2 regions of the Mesorhizobium sp. B2-5-4 genome follow, and region 2 is predicted to be linked to the other one. Evidence: predicted binding sites of a transcription regulator. Region 2 holds the regulator's gene; the other holds the start of a gene.
What was found. Region 2 encodes LexA, which represses DNA repair genes until DNA is damaged. Its sites were predicted from a motif close to TGTTCNNNNTGTGTTCNG; they were not measured.
Positions count from the first base shown of each region.

Region 1: a site for LexA is predicted at 1,540-1,557, ahead of FJ492_RS11860 (sel1 repeat family protein). Genes of this name have one in related genera too.

Region 1 covers NZ_VFUR01000007.1:270,497-274,911, forward strand. Annotated here, with positions in the region: gene FJ492_RS11845 (AMP nucleosidase) at 1-176, opposite strand, end outside; gene FJ492_RS11850 (hypothetical protein) at 295-489, opposite strand; gene FJ492_RS28740 (hypothetical protein) at 531-686, opposite strand; gene FJ492_RS11855 (DUF2147 domain-containing protein) at 900-1,241, opposite strand; gene FJ492_RS11860 (sel1 repeat family protein) at 1,680-1,946, shown strand; gene FJ492_RS11865 (branched-chain amino acid ABC transporter substrate-binding protein) at 2,380-3,501, shown strand; gene FJ492_RS11870 (acetyl/propionyl/methylcrotonyl-CoA carboxylase subunit alpha) at 3,577-4,415, opposite strand, start outside.
Region 2 covers NZ_VFUR01000001.1:435,110-439,524, forward strand. Annotated here, with positions in the region: gene FJ492_RS02240 (ABC transporter substrate-binding protein) at 1-470, opposite strand, end outside; gene FJ492_RS02245 (GntR family transcriptional regulator) at 623-1,396, shown strand; gene lexA (transcriptional repressor LexA) at 1,804-2,547, shown strand; gene FJ492_RS02255 (ComEC/Rec2 family competence protein) at 2,541-4,415, opposite strand, start outside.

The DNA.
Region 1 (4,415 bases), on a different contig from region 2:
GTGGTGACGCCAATCTCGGGGTAGAAGGCCCGGTAGCGCTTGCTGCTGTCGCCGCCGGCGGCAAGGGCCGCGAAGGAATCGCGCAGGAACTTGGTGTTGCGGTCGTAGAGCACCTGCAGCGCGGCAACGGCCTTTTCGGCGTTGTCGAAGCTCTGCCGGCCAAAAGGCTCGGGCATGACGACAGATTCGATGGCTTGGGGATAGATTCGCTTTTCCATGGCCCAATATAGAGACTTGGGCGGCCGGTTGGGAGGGGTGTCGCCGCCGAAGGCGCCCAAAGCGCCCCTTTTTTCTTCAACCCCGCTGCAGGCTGACCAGCAGAACGAACCCGACGCCAGACTTTCTGAGCGCCGGCGCCTCGATCGTCGAGCCGGCATCGGCGCGCATCATCGGTACCGCCAGGACCGGGGCGGCCAGAACCATCAGGATAAGCGCCGCCCGCGGCAGGAGCCGGAGGGTCTTGAGAGTGTTGGCGGCGATGCGGTTCATGATGTCTGCGCTTTTCTTTTCGAGGTCCGGGCTATTTGGTTTCAGTGGCGAAGGTTGGTCGGGCAGGCGAGATGGCAGAGCCTGGAGGCTTCGTCCCAGGAGCGGGGGGAACGGCCCGCTTCGGCGACGAGAATGGCGAAGAACATTCCAAACAGGCTCATCAGCAGGCAGACGATGGTGAAGCGGCGAGCAAGCATTGGGTCTGTGTCTCCTTCAACACGCATGAGAATGCCCTGACGCCGCTGAACCGGCTCTGATGCCGGCGTTCATCTGCGGTTCAAATTGATTGACGCGACGTTGGCTGGGTCGCCGCCGGCCCCGGACGGCGATCGGGTGCGACAGTCAGCGCATCAGTAAAACGAAAACGGGGCCCGCCGGGCCCCGTTTTGAGATCACTGGGAAATGGTCGATCAGAGCTTGTGCCAAGTCTGGCTCTTGCAGATCAGTCCGCCGAGCACGCAGCCGCTCATCTTGAGCGAGGCGCCCGATAATGTCGCCTTGCCCGAATAGGTCTTGTCGTTTGCCGGGTCGGTGATGTTGCCGGTATATTTGTTGTCGCCGGCCGCCTTGAGCGAGCCGATGGTCTTGCCGGCATATTTGCCGGACTTGAGCGTGATGGAAAATGAACCGCCGCCTGAAATGGCCGCCGTGTCGCCTGCCTGCGTTTTCCAGTTGCCCTCTATCGGATCGGCCCACGCCGCGCCGCTCAGGATTAAAGTGGCCGCCAGGGCCAGGCTCACTTTTCGAAACATGTCTTCCTCCCTCTGGATAGCCGGCCGGATGCTCCGCCTCGCCGGTCTGCCGCTTACGCAAACGTAAGCTAATCCAGCTTCCGTCAAAACAAAAGCGGTGCCGCTACGGAAGACTTTGGCATTTTGAAAGCGCCTAAATTCGCTCTGTCGGCGCGGAAATGAAAACGATCGGCTCGTCGCGTTTGTTTCCCGTGGTTAGCGGAGTGTTGATTGCGGCCGTGAAAATTTTCGTCAAATTTGGCGAAAACCAGCCGAATTGCTGGCCCCGTATCGTTAACGAATTTCTGTGTTTACCTCTTGTTTTAGCTTTGTTTTCCTCAAATTAAGCACGCCATTTAACGACGGATTCAAGCCTGCGCGGCATTCTCGAAAGCATCGAAAGAGCGGCCCGGACAAGACAAACGGAGGCAGCTCTCGGGAGCCAGACAGGGGACTAAAATGGCACGTTTTGAAATGCTTGAAGCAGGCTTCGGCGCCATGGGGGCAACTGCCCAGGCCGACATTCTTTTCGAACTGGGCATGATGTATGCGACCGGCCGCGATTGCGAGACCGACGTCGTTGCCGCCCACAAATGGTTCAACATCGCCGCCATCAAGGGTTCGGTCCGCGCCGCCGAGCTGCGCTCGGAACTCTCGGCGGCCATGTCGAAGGTCGAGATCGCCAAGGCGCTGCGCGAAGCCCGCGAATGGATGACCATGCACTGAGTTCCGCCAGACGGGAACGCTCCGGCCAAGACCGCTGAAAAGACGGTCGGGCCAACAGGGATAGGCTGCGCAGACAGCCAGGCCACAGGCCAACAACAAAAAGGATGCGGCAGGCCGACAGGTCCAAGCCGCCCGACGAACCATGATCCCGAAAGTGGAATCGGGGCCTCGGCAAGATCATGGCCAACAGGAAGACAGGGTAGGTGGGTTGGGTTCACAGCGCGGGGGCGCCGGGGAAACGGCCTGACAGGCAAAAAAGCCACGACCAGCCGGAACAAGGCTGGCGTGGCTTTTTTGCTTGAATGAGGCCTGGCAGGCCCAATCGAGTGGCGCCAATGCGCCTAGACAGGTCCGATGAAGGATGAAATTGTCCCGCCTCTCTGGAAGAAGCGCGGCCGGAGCGGCCGCGCGTGAGTGGAGGAGTTCTATTGTCATGAAAAAAATGAGTATTTTGAGCGCGGCCATTTTCGGCCTGATGATGAGTGCGCCGGTCGCATTCGCCGACGACATCACCGTCTCGGTGGTCGGCCCGATGACCGGACAACTCGCGACCATCGGCGATCAGTTCAAGCAGGGCGCACAGGCCGCCGCCGATGCCATCAACGCCGCGGGCGGCGTCAACGGCTCGATGATCAAGCTCGACATCGAGGACGACCAGTGCGATCCAAAGCAGGCCGTGTCGGTCGCCAACCGCATCGTTGCCAACGGCGTCAAGTTCATCGACGGTCATGCCTGCTCCGGTTCGAGCATCCCGGCCTCGGCGGTCTACGCAGAAGCCGGTGCGCTGATGATGAGCCCGGCGTCCTCGAACCCGGTGCTGACCGATGCTGCGGCAAAGGCCGGCTGGCCGACGATCATGCGTCTTTATACGCGTGACGACGCGCAGGGGGCCTTCATCGGCCCTTGGATCGCCAAGAAGTATGCCGGAAAGAAAGTCGTCATCCTGCACGACAAGAGCGCCTACGGTCAGGGCGTGGCTGACGCTGTCAGGGCAACCATGAATACTGGTGGCCTCAAGGAAGTCTACTATGACGCCATCAACCCCGGCGAGAAGGACTATTCGGCGCTTGTCACCAAGCTGAAGGATCTCAAGGCCGATGTCGTTTATTTCGGCGGCTACCATCCTGAGGCCGGGCTGATCCTGCGTCAGTCGGCGGAGCAAAACCTAAAGTTCCAGCTGATCATGCCGGATTCGATCGCCTCGCCGGAGTTCTGGCAGGTTGCCGGCCCGGCCGGCGAGGGCACCATGTTCGTGTTCCCGTCGGATCCGCAGGCAAAGCCGGAAGCCAAGGCGGCCGTCGAGAAGATCAAGGCGGGCGGCTTCGTGCCGGAAGGCTTCACGCTGTTCTCCTACGCCGTGGTCCAGGCTTTCGCCGAAGGCATCAAGCGTGCCGGCGGCGACGATCCGGCCAAGGTTGCCGAAGCGTTGAAGAACGGCACGCCGATCAGCACCGTTGTCGGCGACGTCACCTTCGACGAGAAGGGCGACCTCAAGAATGCCAGCTACGACATCAACCAGTGGCACGACGGCAAGTACGCGCCGATCGCGCAGTAACCGCTCTGACAGCCCAGGAAATGGCCGGGTTCGTCCCGGCCATTTCTGTTTGCGGCCCGCGATGCGCTCCTGCTATCAACTGGTGGCTGAGTTCGACGCGCTCTGTTCCTCGACGAACCGCACCAGCACCGTCCCGTCAGTGACCTGCGCCCCTTCCCCGGCGATCTCGGCGATCACGCCATCATGCGGGGCGGCGATGGTATGCTCCATCTTCATCGCTTCGAGGATCAGCAGAATTTGCCCCTTGATCACAGCGTCGCCTTTCGCCACGCGCACAAGCTTGACGAGACCCGGCATCGGCGCGCGCAGGCTGCCGGAGGCGGCAGCTGCTTCATCGCTCCTGGCCAGGGGATCCGGCACGGTGAAAGCATATCCGGCAGCGCCTTCGAACACCGTGATGTGGGCGGGCCAGCGGGCGAGGCGGGGAACGGCGCGAAGATCATGCGAATTGGTGCTATCGTAAGGCGCATCGAGCGCCACCCGAAAGCGTCCGTCCGGCCGCATTGAAACCTTTGCCTGAATTTGCTCGTCGCCGAACTTCAGCCGCATGCGCCGCACCACGCCGTGGAAATGCGCATAGCCGGCAAGCGACGACCACGGGTCGTCCGACGACGGCAATGCTCCGGCACCCGAGGCCGCCAGGACGGCAGCCGAGATGATTTCGCCGGTCGGGGGCGCGACCGCCGTCAGCGCTTCCTGGTGTCGGCCGATCAGGCCGGTATCGACGTCGCCTGCTGCAAAATCCGGATCGGCCGTAAGAGCGGCAAGAAAAGCGGTGTTGACGGTGGAGCCGGCAATCTCGGTTTGCGCGAGCGCTGTGCGGAGCGCTTCCAGCGCCGCCTGTCTGTCCCCGGCATGGACGACCAGCTTCGCGATCATGGGGTCGTAATAGGGCGAAATCGCATCGCCAGCCC
Region 2 (4,415 bases):
TTGGTGAAGGCCATCACCGCGGCAACATCCTGAAGATCGGTGGCGCCAGTCATGCCTTCATCACCCGAGTCCCACGACGGCACGAGCTTGGCCGCCACCGGATCGGTGACCGCGGCAAAGACGATCGGAATGCCGGAGCCCGCGAGCGCTTTCTTGGCGATTTGGGAGACCGGCGTGGTGATGGTGTAGATCAGCTTGGGCTGCTCGGCCTGCAGCTTTGCGATCATCTGCGGCACCAGCGATGCATCGAAATTGGTATGGCTCTCCGTATAGACGACGTCCTTGCCGTCGACGAAGCCGTTGTCTGTCAGCGCCTTCTTGAAGCCGGCTATGGCGGCGTTCAATTGCGGATGCTCGCCAAAATTGGCGATGCCGATGCGGATTTGATCGGCGGCGGCACTGCCGGCGCTCACCACCAATGCGCCGGCCAAGAACAAACCCGACAGCCAAGCGGATTTCGACTTCAACATCATTTCCTCCCAGATTTGATCGACGCCGCTTCCAGCGCGGCTACTGCGGCGATCATGGTCAGTCCGCCGGCCCGTGTCAAACATTATATATAATTCTTGCCATGCCCCAACATCATATATAATTTTCTTTGCCAGACCATGGGTGGACCGCGATGCAGGATCAAACGATCTCCACAAAGACGGAGGCAGCCTATCAGCTGTTGCGGCGCGATATCCTGACGACGCGCCTCATGCCCGGGGCCCCGCTCAAGCTGAGTGCGCTGCGCGGCACCTATGGTGTTGGCTGGACGCCGTTGCGCGAAGCCTTGTCGCGGCTAGAGGCCGAACGCCTTGTCACCGCCATCAGCAATCGTGGTTTTACCGTCGCTCCGGTATCGCGGGCCGAACTGGAGGACCTGGCACGCGCCAGGATGGTGGTCGAGATACCCCTGTTCCTCGAATCGATGGAAAAAGGCGGCAAGGAGTGGGAGGATGCCGTTGTCACCGCCCACTACCGGCTCTCCCGTTGCAAGACCGCGGTCGACGATCCTTCGGATGCGGCCGTCGATAAATGGGACGAGAACCACGAAGCTTTCCATGCGGCGCTGCTGAGCGCGGCGACTTCCAATTGGCTCATGCGATTCCGCTCGACCATCGCCGATCAGCTGCGACGGCATCATCGTTTTCTCGGCCTGGCGCCGACATTGCGGGCCGCGGCTGGCCTGAAGGACGGTTATGAAGAGGCAATGGAGGCATTGTGCGAAGCGATTGCGATCGAACACCATACAGCGATCATGGAAGCTGCACTCGATCGTGACGTCGAGCGGGCCAAGGCGCTGATGACGGCGCATATCGGCTATACCCTGCACGTCTATGTCCATAGCGAAGACAGCGGCGCGACCAAATACGCCGCCCGCGCCGGCAGCTTGCAAGCGGGTTCCGGGTGACTTCAATGCTTGCGCGACGCCTATTGGCATGCGCTGGCCGGAGTGGGCCAAACGCCTGGGTCCATCGCCGCCCCTAAGCTACCAATCGTTGGCGTTTTGATTTCGTTTCGTTCCGCGAATAATGGATCCATAAATTGTACAATCCACCCGCGAAGAGCCCCCCGAAAGACTGATGCCAAGGCCCATCAGTGGATAGGCCACAGGCCATTAACCAAAACGATTTCAATGCCTGCCGATCGTGGAAAGGATCGGCCTCAGTCCGCTGTCGCGGCAAAAAACTTCAGACGCGTTAACAAATTCATTAAACTTTAAACGGTTGCGGAACACAACTGGAACGGATAGTGTTTGTTCTGGGTTTGTTTTTTCGATTCTGGTCAGACCTTTCGTTCAATGCCTTGGGGGCCGCCATGCTGACACGCAAGCAACATGAACTGCTGATGTTCATCCACGAACGGCTCAAGGAAAGCGGGATACCGCCCTCCTTCGACGAAATGAAGGAAGCGCTCGATCTTGCCTCCAAATCGGGCATCCATCGCCTGATCACGGCGCTGGAGGAACGCGGCTTTATTCGCCGGCTACCCAATCGGGCGCGCGCGCTGGAAGTGCTGCGGCTGCCGGACTCGATCGCGCCGGGCCTCAATGCGGCAAAGAAGTTCTCGCCAAGCGTCATCCAGGGCAGCCTTGGCCAAGGCAGTCTCGGCCGCCAGATCAGGCCGGCGACGGCGCCTTCCCGCCTGGCCGCGGCCGGCAACGACGATGATGCGGTTTCAGCCGTGTCCATCCCGGTCATGGGTCGTATCGCCGCCGGTGTGCCGATCGATGCTATCCAGCATCAGACGCATTCGATTTCGGTGCCGCCGGACATGATCATGGGCGGCGAGCACTATGCGCTGGAAGTCAAGGGCGACTCGATGATCGAGGCCGGTATCTTCGACGGCGACACGGTCATCATCCGCAATGCCGATACAGCAAGTCCGGGCGAAATCATCGTGGCGCTGGTCGACGAGGAGGAAGCAACGCTGAAGCGGTTCCGTCGCAAGGGCGCCTCGATCGCGCTCGAAGCCGCCAATCCAGCCTACGAAACACGCATCTTCGGACCGGATCGGGTCAAGGTGCAGGGCAAGCTCGTCGGGCTGATCAGGCGCTACTGAACTGGCTTGCCATCGGGCTTGTCGGCCTTTTTATAGGGGGCCAGCCCCCTCGCCTCGCGTGAGAATTTTCGCTGCTCGTGCCAAGGCCGGTATGGTCCGTCGACGGCGAATTCGATCTCAGCCGGCGTCGTGGCCGATTGGGGATCGAAGAAAACGGCGGCACTCCCCTTGCGGGCGAGCTGGCGTTTGGTGACGACGAGAACCAGCGGATTATGACAGGTGTCATAGGCGGTCGCGTCATTGACGACGATCAGGTCGGCGAAGGCGCAGGCCTTCCAGGTGTTCTTGCGATCCTCGACATAGGCGATGATCGCGCCGGAAGGGTGCCTGGCAAGGCACAGGCCTTCGCGGCAATAGAACGGCGATCCCAGCGGCAGGTCGGTGGGAGTGGCAAGATCGAATTGCCCGTCCGTCTCCTCGAACATTTCCGGTAGGACGATTGTTTCGGAGATCAGAGCGCGTTTCCAATTGTCGGCTGCGAATTCGTTCGGACGTTCCCGGTTGACGGCCAGTTCGCCATTGCCGATCGACAGAGCCACCAGCCGCGCATCTTCCGAGATCAGCACATCGGGCGCGCGCGTGTGCGACACAGTCAACAGACCGGCAAGCGCGAATGGCACCGCCGTGAGCCGGAGCCACGTCGTCGCCATCGTCGCGATGACCAACGCGACGGTGACCAGCAGCACGGATTGCTGCGAAATCAGCCCGACTCCATCGACCGGAGAGCGCTCCGATATCCACGCCGATATGGCGATCATCGCTGTCAGGCCCTTGCCCATGAGGTAGAGAGCCGGCCAATCCAACCCGAACGGCATCAGCAACGCGCTAGCGACGGCCAGGAACATCACGATCGACACGATCGGCATGACGGCCAGATTGGCGAACAGGCTGAGCGGCGACACCCGCTGGAAATGCCAGATGGCAAACAGTGCCGTCGCGCTGCCGGCGATGATGGACGTCATGGCCAATCCACCTGTCGCCAAGAGGAATTTTCGCGTCAGAAACCCGGGTAGGGATCGCTTTGGCGGCGGAGGCCTCGTCTTTCCCGCATGGTGGTCGGCCCAGCCGGCATAGGCGCCAACCAAGGCTGCGGTTGCCGCGAACGACATCTGGAAACTCGGGCCGACGACCTCGTGCGGCGAAACCAGGATAACGGCGATCGCCGAGATCGCCAGATTGCGCATGGTCAGCGCCGCGCGATCGAACAAGACGGCGATCAGCATCACCGCCAGCATGATGAAGCTGCGTTCGGCCGCGACGACGACGCCCGAAATGACGAGATAGGCGGCGATCGAAAACAGTGCGGCGGCGGCGGCGTATTTCTTCACCGGCCGGCGCGCGGAAAACCCTGGAAACAGCGCGAAGGCGCCGCGCAGCAGACCCATGATGGTGCCGGCCACCAGCGCCATATGCAGACCTGAAATCGAGATGATGTGATAGATGCCGGTGCGCCGCATCGCTTCGTTGATTTCATCGGGAATGCCGGCCCGCACGCCGACGATCAGCGCCGCCGCGATCTCGCCTTCGGCGCCGCCAATGCTGCCCCTGATGTGGTCGGCGATGGCTTCGCGGGCATTTTCGATGCCTGAAAACACGCGTGCCGGCAGCGGCATCTCACCGGCTTCGGCGGAGACGACCGTTGGATTGCCGAGAAAGAAGCCGCTGCCGCCGATGCCGGCGAAATAGCTGTCGAAGGAGAAGTCGTAGCTGTCCGGCCGCACCGGGCCGGTCGGCGGCAGCAGTTTGGCATAGCCTGTGACATGCGAGCCGGCGGTCATTTCGGGCGGTATCTTGCGTGCCGAAAGCCGGACCCTTTCAGGCGCGTAGCGCAGTTTCGGCCGGGCGGTCGAAATCACGTCCATGGTCAG